Linked DNA regions of Pontibacter liquoris. The protein of the gene in region 1 interacts with the protein of each later gene in a pairwise test. Links are inferred from orthologs where the notes say so. Each region holds a gene or a part of one and is shown in the gene's direction. Other genes may lie near its edges.

Region 1 (7,471 bases):
GGTAGCCACAAACGTATGAGCCGGCACCACGACCTCATCGCCCGGGCCAACGCCCACGGCTTTTAAGGCTATGACCAGGGCATCGTAGCCGTTGCCTACTCCGATGGCAGCTGCCATACCTAGATACCGCGCAAATTCCTGCTCAAACCCTTCTAAGTGCGCCCCCAGGATATACCTTTTGCTGCTCACGGTGTCGGTTACGGCCTGCATGAGCTGTGCCTCCAGCCCTGCCGGGTAATCTCTGAAAGCAAAGTATGGGAGGAGCGGCATAAGGCTTGGGGCAGGGCTTAAGAATAGCTTAGGGCAAATGATAAAAGGCTACTTACGGCTTTGTTCCGTTTTTAAGGCTGCCGCTGGCACAGCCAGTTTTTTAAATAATGCGTGATCCCGGATGTAATCTGCTTCGCTGAAATCGGTAGAAGCCAGGCAAAGCGCAATGGCGCCCGGAGAAAATGTCAGTTCCGTCCAGCACATAGCCGGTATATACAAGCCCTGGTCAGGATGTTTCAGTTCAAATACGGCTGAACTTTCCGCTGTCTCGGTTTTCACGTTTATACTTCCCGTTAAGGCCACCAGCACTTCCTGCGTCTCCACATTAGCGTGCCGCCCCCGCACCACAGCAGCTGGGGTGCCGTGCATCCAGAACACCCGTTTCACAGCAAAGGGCAACTGCTGCGCCTGCTGGGTTGTGGTTAGAAAGCCTTCGGACAGGGAGCCAATGCTATCGAAGGTCAGGATATAAGGGGCTTGGGGCAAAGTATAAAGCTTGTTTGTTACAAAATAAGCAGATTTTATGGGAAATGCGCTATGTGTTCGGGCACAGCTGCTGGTAAGGCGTCAACTTTTCGTTTAAATTTGTTTTATACTTCCTGCCGTTGCTGCCCTGAGCGCAGGTTATAACCATGCAAGATACCTACCATACCATTGCCGCACCCACCGAAGGCCTCTACAAAGAGAAAGGCAGCAAATTTATTGCCCTGGCCTACCCGGTTTACTCGGAGGAGGAAGTGAAGCAGCAGCTGGCAGCGCTCCGCCGGCAGTACTACGATGCCCGCCATCATTGCTACGCCTATACATTGGGAGCCGACAAAAGCCGCTACCGCGCCAACGACGACGGGGAACCCAACCACTCGGCCGGTGACCCGATTCTTGGCCAGATCCGCTCGGCTGAGCTGAGCAACGTGCTGGTAGTGGTGGTGCGCTATTTCGGCGGAGTAAAACTGGGGGTAAGCGGGCTGATAAACGCCTACAAAACAGCGGCGGCCGATGCTCTTAGCCAGGCAACCATCGTTGAGAAGTATGAAACCGTGCAGCTGCAGGTGCACTTCCAGTATGCGCAGATGAACGAGGTGATGCGCCTGGTAAAGGAATACGAACTGGAGATAAAACAACAGCAGTTTGCGCTCGATTGCCACCTGGTGCTGGAGGTGCGTAAAAAGCTGCAGCCCGACGTGACCGCCAGGCTGCTGGAGCTGGATGCCGTATCGGTCTCGGAAGTTGTTTAAGTACGGCTCCAAACGTGGCGGCGCCTGAATTAATTACTACCTTGCACCTGTACCGCTGCTTTGCCATACTATGTCGAAACGAAGAAAAAACCGCCACAACCGAAGCAAGATACTGGACCGCAGAGTGGGCGACCGCCCCGGGCATTTGTACGTGCCTGCCGAAGCCTATGAGCCGCGCTTTTTCCTGATCTCGTTTTCCGAGAGCTCGCTGGAAGAAATGGAACTGGAAAGCTATGAGCTACTGCTCAAAAAGGTGCGAAACGCCCCGGAGGCCCGCCACTGGGTCGACATACGCGGGTATGGTAACCTCTCGTTACTGGAAGAGATCACCCGCGATTTCGGGCTGCACCCGCTGCAGATGGAGGATGTGATCAACGATTACCAGCGGCCGAAAGTAGAAGAATTCGAGGGCAACCGCCTGTTCCTGATTTCGCGCATGCTGCGCTGGTCAAACGACACGCACTGCCTGGATGATGTGCAGCTTTCCATTTTTACAGGCCCCAACTACGTGCTCACGCTGCAGAGCGATTACGAGGATTGTCTGGACCCGCTACGCGAGCGTATCCGCGTTGGCAAAGGCGTTATCCGTACGCGCCCGGTCATGTACCTGGCCTATGCTATTCTGGATGTGGTGCTGGATTATTATTTCCCGGTGATGAGCGATATCGGCAGTTATACCGATAAATTAGAGCAGCTAGTGTTGCTGGAGCCCAACCGGCAATCGCTCAGCGAGGTGCTCAGCCTCAAAAGCGAACTGATCAAGCTCCGCCGCATTGTCTGGCCCGAGCGCGACAAACTGAACGAGTTGCTGCGCCTCGATGAAAACGTGATTCCCGGGAACCTGCGCGTATACTTCCGCGATGCCTACGACCATGTCGTGCAGCTCATCGACCTGATCGACAACCAAAAGGAAATGACTTCCAGCTTGGTGGAGCTCTACATGTCAACGGTCAGCAACCGCATGAACGAGATCATGAAAGTGCTCACCATTATCTCCAGTATCTTTATTCCGCTCAGTTTTATAGTGGGTTTGTACGGGATGAACTTTGCACACGAAAACCCGGAAACGGGTCGCGTCTATCCGCTCAACATGCCCGAGCTGTACCAGCCGTACGCGTACCCGATCCTGCTCTTTCTGATGGTCGCGCTCATCGGGCTGCAGCTATTCTTCTTTTACAGGAAAGGCTGGTTCAGGAGCTTTTAAATTTTCCCTGTCACACAGCTAGAAGCTCGTATTATGGTACCAGCTTGGGTGGTAAACAGGAAAGCGTAGGAGTTGCGGGAAGTATAAAGAAGTATAAGAAGTATGCTTCCGTAGCTGGTGCAAAGTATAACGCTCATCCCGAACACCCGTTGTATCCTGTTCTTTTCATCTTGATACTTGATACTTGATACGGGGTCCGAACATCACTCCGCCACTTTAAAGGAGATCTTTTTAAGCTCTCGCCGGAACACCTTGTATAAAGTATAACTGTTGGTTGCTTCGTTGTAATACAAGGTGACGGGCTGGCTGCTTTCCAGGGCGCGGCTGCCAATCAGATTGCCTTTCACATCATAGAGGTATGTTTTCTGCGGGCCGGTCTCAGTCATGGCGTATAGTTTTTTATCGCCCCCGAAGTGATAGAACTGCACTATTTTAGGCGCCGAGGTCACATACCGCTTCTCAAAAACCTGCTTCAGGTCCTGGTCAAAGATAGCCACCTTGCCCTGGTCCTGCCGCACGAGTATAAATGAGCGCCCATTGCTGCTTTCGGGCACCAGCTCGAACATAGCCCGCTTGCTGGGGCGCAGCAACTGCTCCCGGCGCAGCACTTTGCCCTGCAAATTAAACACCACCACCTGGCCATACTTTGTCACAGCTGTGACTTCGGTGCGGCGCAAGTCGGACCCCGCCCTGATCACAGCACCCGATGTGAGCGGCGATTTAACACTGAACGGGAAACCGGGATACGTTTCGCCGTCGCGGTTGAGGGCATACACATACCCGTTTTCGAGTAGCACCAGCAGCACGTCGTGGCCGCCCACCTGCACATGCTGCGGCGCGGCCGCCAGGCGGTAGTCCATGGGCCGCGGCTGCCAGCCAGGTATAGCCGTTCCACGCATATCATACTGGTACAGGTTGCCCTGGGCATCGTCTACCAGCAGGCCGTAATTGCCTTTGCCATCATAATCATATACCGACAGGTGCTGGATGCGCAGCGAGTCGCCCAGGTTAAAAGGAAAGTTGTCCAGTTCCTGGCCGTGGTTGTCTACGGCGTGGATGTGGTTAGCAGTGGCATACAGGTAGCGAAGCTTTTTGTCCGGCCCGTATTCTATCTGCTGCACCTCGCCCCTGATGGAGGTGCCCACCGTATCAGTCCAGCCCAGCTTATCGTTGGCTGTGATGTTATAAAGTATGTTGGCCGAGTCCTGCACCACCACCTCCGGGCTTCGGTCCACGGCATTCTGGATGGCAAAAGGCCGGGTGTCCAGCCGGCTCGGGAACGGCATGGTGAGTTCGGTGCTGAAGACATCTTCACCTGTCTTGCTCCTGTTTTGCCGCCTGAACACAAAGCTGGTATAGTACTGTGAGTCTACTTTGGAGAACTGCAGGCTTACCTGGTTAAACCGCTTGATGAGCGAGGCATTCTGCAGCAGGTCTTCGCGGTCGTTGTCGGTCACATAGCGGTTAAGGATGTACCAGGCATTAACGGTGTTCAGGTAGAGGCTGAAATTAGCTTCCTGCAGTGTTTCTTCCAGAAAAGCTTTTTGCGCCACCGATTTGCTCCACACATTTTCGGCCGAGATATCGTCCAGCAACGAACGCAGTGTGGCCATATCGGAGGAGAACAACATGTAATCGTCTACCTGCACCACATAACTTTGCTCAAAGCCACCGAACAGCCTGCCAAACAGTTGCGCCGGCAGTTCCGGCACGTCCAGCAGCTGGATGGTATAGCTGCCATACTCCTCTTTGTAGGGCTTGTTTTTACGTGCGGCCGCTACCTGCCGGATCAGGCTTGCAAGCAATTTGTTGGCAGAGGCTTTCTTGCCCAGGTGGGCAAACACTACTTTCTCGGGGCTGGTGGTGATGTTGTAAGATTCCAGGTACGCCAGGGCTACTTCGTTGCTGAAAGTATGCACCAGGCTGTCGGCAGTGGCGGCATAGGCCGAGCCTTTCCGGGCCTCGCTACCCTGCGCCCGCAGTCGGGCTACCTCCTCCAGGCCAAAATGGAGCAGCACCGCGGTGCGGCTGGGCAGGTAAGCTTTCACGCCGAGCGGATACGGCCGCCGGGGCTGCATGTCGCTGTGCAACGACCCTTTCAGGCGCTCCGGGTTCGAAAAGCCGTTGAGAAATATTTTATCGTGCTCCAGTTTAAGTTCCAGCATCCCGCTCTGGCACAGGCTGCTCAGGTATTGCACCTGGGGCATCAGCTCGGGCTGCATAAACAAACCCAGCAGGTCGGGCAGGTTGCGGTAGTTAACAAAAACGTTGGCGTATACTTCGGGCTGGTTCAGGTAATTGGTGCTTTTAAAGCTGGCCGCCACCGACACCAGGTTGCCGTGGTTAATGCGCCGCACGATCTCCTCCACCAGCACCGGCGAGGGACTCATGATCAGGTTGTTATGATATGAGAAATAAGTAAAGCTACTGCCGTTGCGCGTGTTGATCACATCCGTCAGCTCTACGCCCTGGTACTTGCGTGTGTCCTCTTTATAGACCGCACTTTTGCTGATGTTCTCTGTCAGGGTGCGCACAAAGCGGTGCTCTCCCACCGAATTGACCGGCACATAGTATACCACTTCCACATCGGCCTTGCCCACCACATGCACCGAGGTCAGAATATTTTTCTGATCCAGAAAGCGCGCCAACCGCTGCGAGCCGGGCGAGATGCTGTCGAGCCAGGCCATGTTCTCCTGAAAGCGCTGGGCAAAAGGAAGTATGGCCACGCTGTTCCAAAGCTCCGTTTCCTTCAGATGCTCCACCAGGGCGGCGTGGTGGCTGGTTTCCACAATAAAGGTGGCGCTATCAGGCACCAGCGTCCAGAGGTCCACTTTCTCCCGCGAGTCTTTCCAGCGGCTAAAGCCATAGTAGGCCAGCGACGCCAGTACAACAAAGCCGAGAAAGTATAAAAGGATGCGTTTGGGCATGGGATGCAAGTTCTGACTACAAAACTAAGCGAAATTTTGAATTTAAAGCCTTGCCTCCGGCAGTAGTTTGCACGGCAGGCGCCGCGTAAGCAGCATTCAACCGCTATGTAACAACTATCCCCGCACCAGCCATCGTATACAGTTGCAATCTTATAAAAGCTACTATGTATAAAATCCTGCTCCCTGTTGATTTCACTGCCGGTACGGAAGAGGCCTGTCGCTATGCGCTTAGGCTGGCAGCCGCCCAGCCACAGGCCCGGCTGCTATTGTTGCATTGCCACCAGGACTATCTGTCGGATGCCGATACGGACATGCCCCCACCCCAGGAAATGACCCAATCGGAGCGACAGACAGAGCGGGTGCTACATCGCAATGATACTGATGCCCAAATGCAACTGGAAGAATTGTACCTGCAGCTTTTGAACGAGGCTGGCTTAGAAGGGAGCCATGTACAGGTGGAACGTGCCTTAGTCCATGGGTTGCCGGAAGAGAAGATCGCCGAAGAGGCACAGCGCTATAATCCAGACCTGGTGGTAATGGCTACCCGGGGCGAGACGAGCCTGGCCCGCAATATTTTTGGCACCGTTACAACCAAAATGGCACAGAAACTGAACGTGCCGCTACTCACCGTTCCGAATACCAATACCGGACAGGCAGGGCACAACATCCTATACGCCACCAGCTTTGATCAGGCAGATAAAGAAGCCATTTTGTACCTGATCGGTACTTTGGCACCCTTCCATCCTACCCTCCACTGCCTGCACATCGCAACGCCGGCAGACCAGAAGAAAGCCAGGCAGCTACTAGCGCAGCTCAAAGAAAAACTGCAACCCAATTTAGCTGAACAAGACGTTCACTTTACCCTGCTGGAGGGCGACGATGTAGCAGAGACACTGCAGGACTATGTGCAACGCGAACGGATAGACCTGCTGGCGCTTACTACCCACAAGCAGGGGATGTTGGCGGGGATACTGCACCCCAGTCTGGCAGAGAAACTTGTCCTCACAGCAGAAGTGCCACTGCTAATCTTCCACAACAACGACACTGCTACCTAGCTTACCCGCAACGCCTGCAACTGCGCCTGCAGCGCTTCATAATAACGCGCCATAGCTCCCGGGCTGGTTGCCATAAAGAGGAAAGGCTCTATCAGTTCGAGTTCCATCAGCACAAAGCGGCCGTCAATCGCTACGCCGTCTACGCGGGCATACAGGCAGTCGGCGGCGAACTTCTCTACAATGGTTTGCGCCGTGGCCAACAAGGCTGCCGGTGGCGTGGGCGTATGAATGGTACCGCCAAAGAAGTGCTGAACCCGGAAATCGCCGGGCCTGGCGGTTTTAAGCACGGTATGGCTATACTTGCCCCCGAAAAACAGGAAAGACCACTCGCCCTGCTGCGCCACCTCCGGAATAAAAGGCTGCGCCATGAAAGGTTCCTGTTGCAGCAGCGCGTTGATGGCAGAAGTGCTGGCGACGGCCTGCTCCAGGGTAAGGGCCAGCGTATTCTTGGCGCCCCCGCTCACGCGCGGTTTCACGATGATCTTTTCCACGCCCAATTGGGCAAACACCTCCTCGGCCTGAAACGCATCGCCCTGGTTCAGCCACAAGGTAGGCACTACCTCCACGCGCTGTGCTGCCAGGTCTTTGAAGTAGCTTTTATCGGTGTTCCAGCGGATGGTTTGCAAGGGGTTCAGCACCGGCACATCCAGCTTCTCGAGTTCATCCAGCCAAGCATTAAAAGCATTTATCTTATCAAAGTAATCCCACGGCGACTTCATGATAATGGCATCGAACCGGCGCCAGTCCACAGTAGGGTCGTCCCAGATCTGATACGAAATG
Region 2 (7,870 bases), on another replicon or contig:
CCAGCTTTCCTTCCGTTCCCACTTCCAGGGCCACACGCGTTACCTCACCGGCAAACAGGTTCAGGTTATCGATGGTACGGTTAATGGTTTCGGCCATTATTTTAAAGTCACCCGATACCGGGATCTGGAATGTTTCGTCCAGGTTACCGCCCGAGATATTCTTTAGTACTTTACCCACCTCCAGTACCGGCACCGCAATCGAATCTACCAGGCCATTGATGTTGTTGATCATGTCCTTCCAGAAGCCCGATGCATTTTCGGCAGAAGCCCTGGCCTTCAGGTTTCCTTCTACCCCAGCTACTTTCGAAATACGCGACACCTCGCCACCTACCCCACCAATCATCTCCACCATGGAGTTGTAGGCTTCGGCGATCTCGGCAAAAATGTCGTTGTTCTGTTTTGTCAGACGAACAGAGATATCCCCTTTCTTAAAGGCATCGAGGGCATAAAGCACTTTATTCAGTTGCTCGCTGATGTATTCAGGGCTTTGGGGCAGTTTCTGTTTGCTGACAGGCGCCGGCGCTTCGGCAATGGCAGCAGCGCCTCTGGCCGAAGAGGCATTCGCCGCTTTGTTGGCCGCTACTTTCGAATTGCCTTGTATGCTCCCGTTGCCGTTGGTGGCTGCCGGGGCACCGGCAGGCGCTTCGGATAAGGTAGTGGTAGCAACGGGGCCTGTTTCTTGTTTTGCCTTTGGGACAGAAATCTTGTTTGTGTTGGCTTCTACGTCACTGATGAGCTTGTCTTTGCTCAACTTCAAATTTTTACCTAAGGCCATATGTGTGTAATTGAGTTGGGTCTTTTAAACCTGCATTATAAGCAGAAGCACGCGCCGGTATCAGGTCCTTGCGCACAGTCAGGCATGAAAGTTTATGCAATTTAATCAATTTAATTGAATGCTTAAAATAGCGTTGCTGCGGATTTGGATATCAGGCCCCCGCAAACTCCTCAGCCAGTGCCCGGTAGTCTTTTGCGCCATGGGAGGAGGGTTCATAATCCAGCACGCTTTTGCCAAATGAGGGGGCTTCGGCAAGCTTCACATTTAGGCGTATCTGGCTTTTAAATATGCGTTCCTTCACATTTTCGTGTAGGTATTCGAGCACTTCCTGGCTCAGTTTACGACGTATATCAAACATGACCACTACGATGCCTTTAATTTTAAGTTTCGGGTTAAAAGCTTTTTTAACTTTTTGCACCGTATTCATGATCTGGTCCAGCCCCTGCAGGGTCAAAACTTCCATCTGCAGCGGAATGAGCACTTCCTGTGCAGCTGTAAGCGCATTCAGCGTTAAGACCGACAGGGAAGGTGGACAGTCGATGAGCACATAATCGTAGGACTTTGCCTGCGTTAGCATCTTTTTAAGAAACAATTCCCGTTCGGGTTGCTGCACCAGCGAGATCTCGATATCCACCAGGTCGTTCGACCCCGGCGCGATCCAGATGCCATCCTTCTCCACTACGATGTCCTCCAGTGACTTATTTCCCAGAAAAACATCGGCCAGGGTATCCTGCGGCCGCGAAACGGCCAGCGAATACGACAGGTTACTTTGCGGGTCCAGGTCTAGCAGCAGTACTTTGTGGCCTAATTTGCTCAGGGCGCTGCCCAGGTTAATGGTTGTAGTTGTTTTTCCAGTGCCGCCTTTCTGGTTGATGACAGCGACGATGGTTGTTCTCATATAGTATAATTCTTGACGCGAATGCAAGTATAAAACATGCGTGCCACTAAACTACAAAAATTCTGCACACAGCGCCTCCTTTCCCGAAAGACTTTCTGCTACCATGCGCTGCAGCACGTTTCCGGGAGAGCAGCCCTCTAAGTATAAACAAGTATAAAATAAGTATAAATAAGTATGAACAGGATGTTTCTTGCCGTGGCAGCAGTACTTATACCTGCTCCTGGGTCAGGAAACTGCCTGCAGGTTCGAAGCGTGCAGCAGGCCCGTAGTGGCGTATACTTCCTGCCAGTTAGCAAGTTCCAGGGTGATGGCCACCACATTGGCCGGGTTTAGATACCCCACATGTTGCCCGCTCAGGTCGCGGGCCAGGCGCGTAATTCCCGGGTTATGCGCTACGAGCAAGACGGTTTTTACCTGGTTGGGCAAGGCTGCCAGTGCGTGCAGCAGTTCTACTTCCCGGGCATTATACAGGCTGGGCTCATAGTTGATCTTTTCCTCATCAAAGTATAAGCGTGCGGCCAGAATACGGGCTGTATCGTGGGCGCGGCGGGCGGGGCTTGCCAGCAGGGCATCTACTTTCACGAATTTATCGCGGAGCCACTTGCCAGCCTGCAGGGCCTGCTGACTGCCGTGAGGCGTCAGCTCACGCTCAAAATCGGGCTGTAGCGGATAAGGGTCATACGTTTCTGCATGACGGCAGAGGAGTACAGTTCGTTGCATATTAAGTGTAAAGTATCCGTATAGCGTATTTATTAGTGAACTACTGGTTCATTTATCCGTGTTAAACCTATGTTATACGTTTGTGGTTGTAATTGTTAGAAAAATTATTGGAACTTTGGGCAAATTTCGACCGCACCTGCCTGTAAAAATAAAGGATGATAAAAAACTTAGTTATAGTAGAGTCGCCTGCCAAGGCCAAGACAATCGAGGGTTACTTAGGAAAAGACTTTGTAGTGAAATCGAGCTTTGGCCATGTACGCGATTTACCGAAAGACAACAATGCCATTGACGTAGCCCACGGCTTTAAGCCCACCTACGTGATATCCAGCGATAAAAAGGAAGTGGTGGCGCAGCTGCGCAAGCTGGCCAAAGAAGCCGAAACCGTGTGGCTTGCATCGGACGATGACCGAGAAGGCGAAGCCATTTCGTGGCACCTGACCGAGGCCCTGAACCTGAATGACAAACAAACGCGCCGGATCGTTTTCCGGGAGATCACCAAGAATGCGATCCTGAACGCCATCAGCACGCCGCGCGGTATCGACATGGATCTGGTAAATGCCCAGCAGGCCCGCCGTATCCTGGACCGGCTAGTTGGTTTTGAGCTATCGCCTGTGCTCTGGAAAAAAATAAAGACCGGCCTTTCGGCTGGCCGTGTGCAGTCAGTAGCCGTGCGCCTGGTAGTGGAGCGCGAGCGCGAGATTGAGCGCCACAAAGCCGAAGCTTCCTTCCGCATCACCGCTAAATTTGATGTGCAGGGCCGCACGCTGGAAGCCGAGCTGCCCACCAAGTATAAAACCGAAGATCAGGCGCAAGCTTTCCTGCAACGTTGCATCGGGGCGGATTATACCATTGAGAACCTGGAGCAGAAGCCGCTCAAGCGCACCCCTGCCCCTCCGTTCACCACCTCCACGCTGCAGCAGGAAGCCAGCCGCAAGCTATACTTCTCGGTGGCCCAGACCATGACTATCGCCCAGCGGTTGTATGAAGCCGGTAAGATCTCCTACATGCGTACGGACTCGCTGAACCTGTCGGAAGAAGCGATACAGGGCGCCAGCCGTGAGATACAGGCTTCTTTTGGCGAGCGTTTTGTGAAAACCCGCCGCTTTAAAACCAAAAACGCATCGGCACAGGAAGCCCACGAAGCCATCCGTCCCACGGATTTCTCGCAGATGGTAGCCAGCTCCGACCGCAACGAGCAGCGCCTGTATGAACTGATCTGGAAGCGTGCCATTGCCTCTCAGATGGCGGATGCTGAAATTGAGAAAACAACCGTAACGATCGGCATCTCCACCCAGCCGGAGCAAAAACTGATCGCTACCGGGGAGGTCATCAAATTTGAAGGCTTTCTGAAAGTATACATCGAATCGAAGGATGAGGAAGATGGCGAAGGCGAAGACCAGGATGTAAAAGGCATGTTGCCGCCGCTGACCATTGGCCAGCAGATTGCGCTGCGGCAAATGCTGGCTACCCAGCGCTACTCCCGCCCTGCTGCCCGCTACACGGAAGCCAGCCTGGTGAAAAAGCTGGAAGAAATGGGTATCGGTCGCCCGTCTACCTACGCTCCTACCATTTCTACTATCCAGAAACGCGGCTATGTGGAGAAGGATAACCGCGAAGGCAAAGAGCGCCCGTTCCAGGTACTGACCCTGCAAAATGATGCTATCACCTCGCAGACCAAAACCGAACTGACGGGGGCTGAAAAAGCCAAACTCTTCCCGACCGATACGGCTATGGTGGTAAATGACTTTTTGGTGGAGCATTTCCCCAACGTGATCGATTACTCGTTCACAGCGCGCGTGGAAGCAGAGTTTGATGAGATCGCCCAAGGTCAGAAAGGCTGGGAAACGATGCTGGACCAGTTTTACGAAGCTTTTCATGAGCGCATTGCCTCCAGCGAAAGCATTAACAGGGCCGATGTATCGGGTGCCCGCGAGCTAGGCCAGGACCCCACCACCGGCAAAACCATTCTGGCAAAGCTGGGGCGTTTTGGGCCTTATGTACAGTTGGGCGAAGAAAATGAAGAGACCGGTGAAAAGCCGCTTTACGCCAGCCTGCGCAAAGGCCAGTTCATCGAAAGCCTGACCCTGGAGGATGCCCTAGATCTGTTTAAGCTGCCTCGCATTGTGGGCATGTACGAAGACAAAGAAATGAAGGCGGCTATCGGGCGTTTCGGTCCCTATATCAGCCATAACAGCAAGTTTTATTCTTTGCCGAAAATACTGGACCCGATGACGGTAACGGCCGAAGAAGCGGTGGCGCTGATCGAGACGAAGCGCAAGGCGGATGCGGAAAAGCTCATCAAAGACTTCCCGGAAAATGCCGACGTGCAGGTTCTCAATGGCCGCTACGGACCCTACATTGTAGTGGGCAAAAAGAACGTGAAAATACCAAAGGACAAAGAGCCCGCGGAATTGACGCTGCAGGAGTGCCTGGATCTGGCGGAAGCTACACCGGAGAAAAAAGGCCGGGGTGGTTTCAAGAAAAAAGCAGAACCTGCCGCTAAGAAACCGGCGGCTAAGGCAAAGGCCAAACCGGCAGCCAAGAAGGCTCCGGCTAAAAAGAAACCGGCCGGCAAGTAAGCGGCTTATACTTTAACCATGAAAAAGCCTTCTGTTTATAGCAGAAGGCTTTTTCTTTTGCTGCCAACCAAGCTTTCTTACTTTACTTTCTGCTGCCTACTAGCCGATCTGCCAGAACGGTATATGCAGCAAAGATGCGTTGCATAGTGAAAACCTTGCAGCAACCTGGCAGGTACACCTTTATAGTAAAAAGATTTGCTACGAAAATGAAAAAGCGACTTGTCGTGCTTACGGGTGCTGGTATTAGCGCCGAAAGCGGAATTGCTACCTTCCGGGATGCCAACGGGTTGTGGGAAGGCGTGGATGTGATGGAAGTGGCCTCGCCGCAGGGCTGGCGCAAAAATCCGGAGCGGGTACTGGCGTTCTATAACCAGCGGCGCAAAAACGCGCACGAGGTGCAACCCAATGCCGGGCACCTGGCCCTGGCAGAACTGGAAACCGATTTCGATGTACGCATTATCACCCAGAACGTGGACGACCTGCACGAGCGCGCCGGCTCCAGCCATGTACTGCACCTGCATGGCAAACTGTTCGAAAGCCGCAGCACCCTAGACCCTACGCTGGTATACCCGGTGGAAGGCTGGGAACTGAAACTCGGCGATAAATGCGCCCGGGGGTCACAGTTGCGGCCCAACATCGTATGGTTCGGCGAGCCCGTACCGATGATGGAAAAGGCGATGGAAGAAGCGCTGATAGCCGACATCTTTCTGGTAGTGGGCACCTCGCTGGTTGTGTACCCGGCGGCAGGGCTGGTCGATTTTATTCCGGATGAAACGCCTCTGTTTGTGGTGGACCCTAAATTACCGGAACTGCCCAGGCGCCCGAACCTGCATCTGTATGAAGAGAATGCCAGCACAGGTATGCGCAAAGTAGCCGAGGTGCTTCGCCAAAAATACTGGTAGCGCCTGCCTGGCCACCCGGCAATGATCCTGATTCATTAATCGATAAAAATAATATTATCTATACTTGATTAAATCCGTAATGTTTTATATTCAACTACTTAGGTATAAAGTATGGATTTTAAAAGCAGAATTTTCAGAACACCTAATACCTGGAGCTTAACCATTATCCGGTGCTTTTTAGGCATCGTACTCTTTCCGCACGCCGCGCAGAAGCTGCTGGGATGGTTTGGCGGTCCGGGACCTTCGGGCTTTACAGGCGGATTTGCACAGATGACCGGCTGGCCGGCAGCAATCGCCTGGCTGGTGATCATCATAGAGTTCTTTGGCTCCATATGCCTGATCCTGGGTTTGCTCACGCGCTTCTGGGCCTTGTGCATCCTGTTCCTTTTTATGGGTATCATCCTGTTTGTGCACCTGCACAACGGCTTTTTTATGAACTGGAGCGGACAGCAGGCCGGCGAAGGATACGAATATCACCTGCTCGTGATCGGTATGGCCTGGGCATTGGTAGTAGGCGGACCGGGTAATTTAAGTATAGACCGCACCCTGCCGGAGAAAGAGCGGGCCTTCTAAAATGAAAAAGCGGGATCGCTGTGGCAGCTATCCCGCTTATTACAAGTATGTTTTACAAGGTTATTGGAGGGTTACAGGCAGCAATTAATCTTCTGCCTCTTCGCCTTTTTCTACAATATCTCCTTCCGAGAAGAGGATAATCTTCATCATCTCGCGCCATTTTGGTTTCTGGCGCAGCAAAAATTCCAGATCCATGCCAAAGTGCTTGAACTCTTCGTTCTGGGCATTTTTCATAATGGCTTTGGCCTGCTCGTTTTTCTCCACCGAGATGCGTTGCTCGTACCAGCTAATGGCCTCCGCCTCCTCAATTACGGAGGTGATCATGCGGGCAAATGTGCGTGTTTCTTCTGATAGTTCATGAGCAGGCTCATGGTATTGTTCTGTCGGCATGCTAAAAAGGTTAAGATTAAAGTATACTTACCTGACTAACGCCCCTCTGCCGCCAAGGTTAGTATTAATTTTGAATAACTGAATTCTGAATGACTGAATTCAATATGTAGATTTTGTGCCAACGCCTAATTAACAGCTTCATACCCTTCCCTATCAGTTATTCAAAATTCAAAATTACTCCTTGTACCAAAGCAGGCCCTGCTCAATTTGCAAACTTGAAGGGATGTTGTTATGATAAAGTTGCCCGGTGCCCAGCCCCTGCGGCATTTTGATGGTGTAGTTAGCCGTGAACTGGCTGATCGCATTTAAGCCGATATTCGACTCCAAAGCCGAAGTGATCCACCAGCCGATCCCCTGCGCTTCGGCAAGCCTGATCCAGTTGCTGCTGGCTTCCAGGCCACCTAGTAAGGTAGGCTTCAGGATGATGTACTGCGGTTTTAGCTGTTGCAGGAGCGATGCACGGGCATCCGTGTGCTGTACCCCGATCAGTTCTTCGTCCAGTGCTATGGGGATGGGCGTATGGGCGCAAAGTTCGGCCATTAGCTCGTGCTGCCCCTGCCGGATAGGTTGCTCAATGGAATGCAGGTCGTAGCGGGCAAGCCGTTCCAGCTTTTTAAAAGCTTCCTGCGGCGCGAAGGCCCCGTTAGCATCCACGCGGATGGTAAGCTCCCGGGCACTGGCCGTTTCGCGGATCTGTTGCAAAAGCGCCAGCTCGGTTGCAAAATCGAGGCTCCCGATTTTAAGCTTCAGGCAGGTATATCCTTCCGATAGCTTCTTTTTTATCTGCTCCTGCATAAACTGCTTGTCTCCCATCCAGATCAGCCCGTTGATGGGAATGCCCGCTTCTCCGCGGCTGAAAGCATTGTCATAGAGCACTCTTCTGCCACCGTGCTGCAGGTCGAGCAAAGCGGTTTCTAAGGCAAACTGCAGCGCGGGCCACTCTTGCAGTTGCAGTTCACCGGGCAACGGCTGTCCGGCCTGCAGATTTATACTACCTTCATTTACCTGTTGCACCACCTCCTGCAGCTTCTGC

What was found. The genes of interacting proteins can lie anywhere in the genome.
Region 2: the proteins of LWL52_RS17950 (region 1) and topA interact in binary tests that used the Escherichia coli proteins (3 or more experiments, as listed by UniProt). The link is inferred for Pontibacter liquoris from one-to-one orthologs.

What each region holds. Positions count from the first base shown.
Region 1 is NZ_JALEBG010000003.1:216,404-223,874, forward strand. The notes cover bases 1-2,703. They hold LWL52_RS17950 (IMPACT family protein), read left to right. Parts: upstream 1-902; coding sequence 903-1,505; downstream 1,506-2,703. Other genes in these bases: LWL52_RS17940 (DegT/DnrJ/EryC1/StrS family aminotransferase), read right to left, coding at 1-270; LWL52_RS17945 (sugar 3,4-ketoisomerase), read right to left, coding at 319-756; corA (magnesium/cobalt transporter CorA), read left to right, coding at 1,576-2,703. Outside these bases: more of corA, read left to right, coding at 2,704-2,709; LWL52_RS17960 (hypothetical protein), read right to left, coding at 2,913-5,636; LWL52_RS17965 (universal stress protein), read left to right, coding at 5,801-6,691; LWL52_RS17970 (ATP-grasp domain-containing protein), read right to left, coding at 6,688-7,471.
Region 2 is NZ_JALEBG010000001.1:2,377,684-2,385,553, forward strand. What follows is about bases 2,159-5,260. They hold topA (type I DNA topoisomerase), read left to right. Parts: upstream 2,159-2,548; coding sequence 2,549-4,972; downstream 4,973-5,260. Other genes in these bases: LWL52_RS09805 (SixA phosphatase family protein), read right to left, coding at 2,159-2,393; LWL52_RS09815 (SIR2 family NAD-dependent protein deacylase), read left to right, coding at 5,179-5,260. Outside these bases: LWL52_RS09795 (HAMP domain-containing protein), read right to left, coding at 1-775; LWL52_RS09800 (ParA family protein), read right to left, coding at 927-1,673; more of LWL52_RS09805, read right to left, coding at 1,899-2,158; more of LWL52_RS09815, read left to right, coding at 5,261-5,874; LWL52_RS09820 (DoxX family protein), read left to right, coding at 5,986-6,447; LWL52_RS09825 (ferritin family protein), read right to left, coding at 6,532-6,837; LWL52_RS09830 (o-succinylbenzoate synthase), read right to left, coding at 7,012-7,870. UniProt on the Escherichia coli protein: Releases the supercoiling and torsional tension of DNA, which is introduced during the DNA replication and transcription, by transiently cleaving and rejoining one strand of the DNA duplex.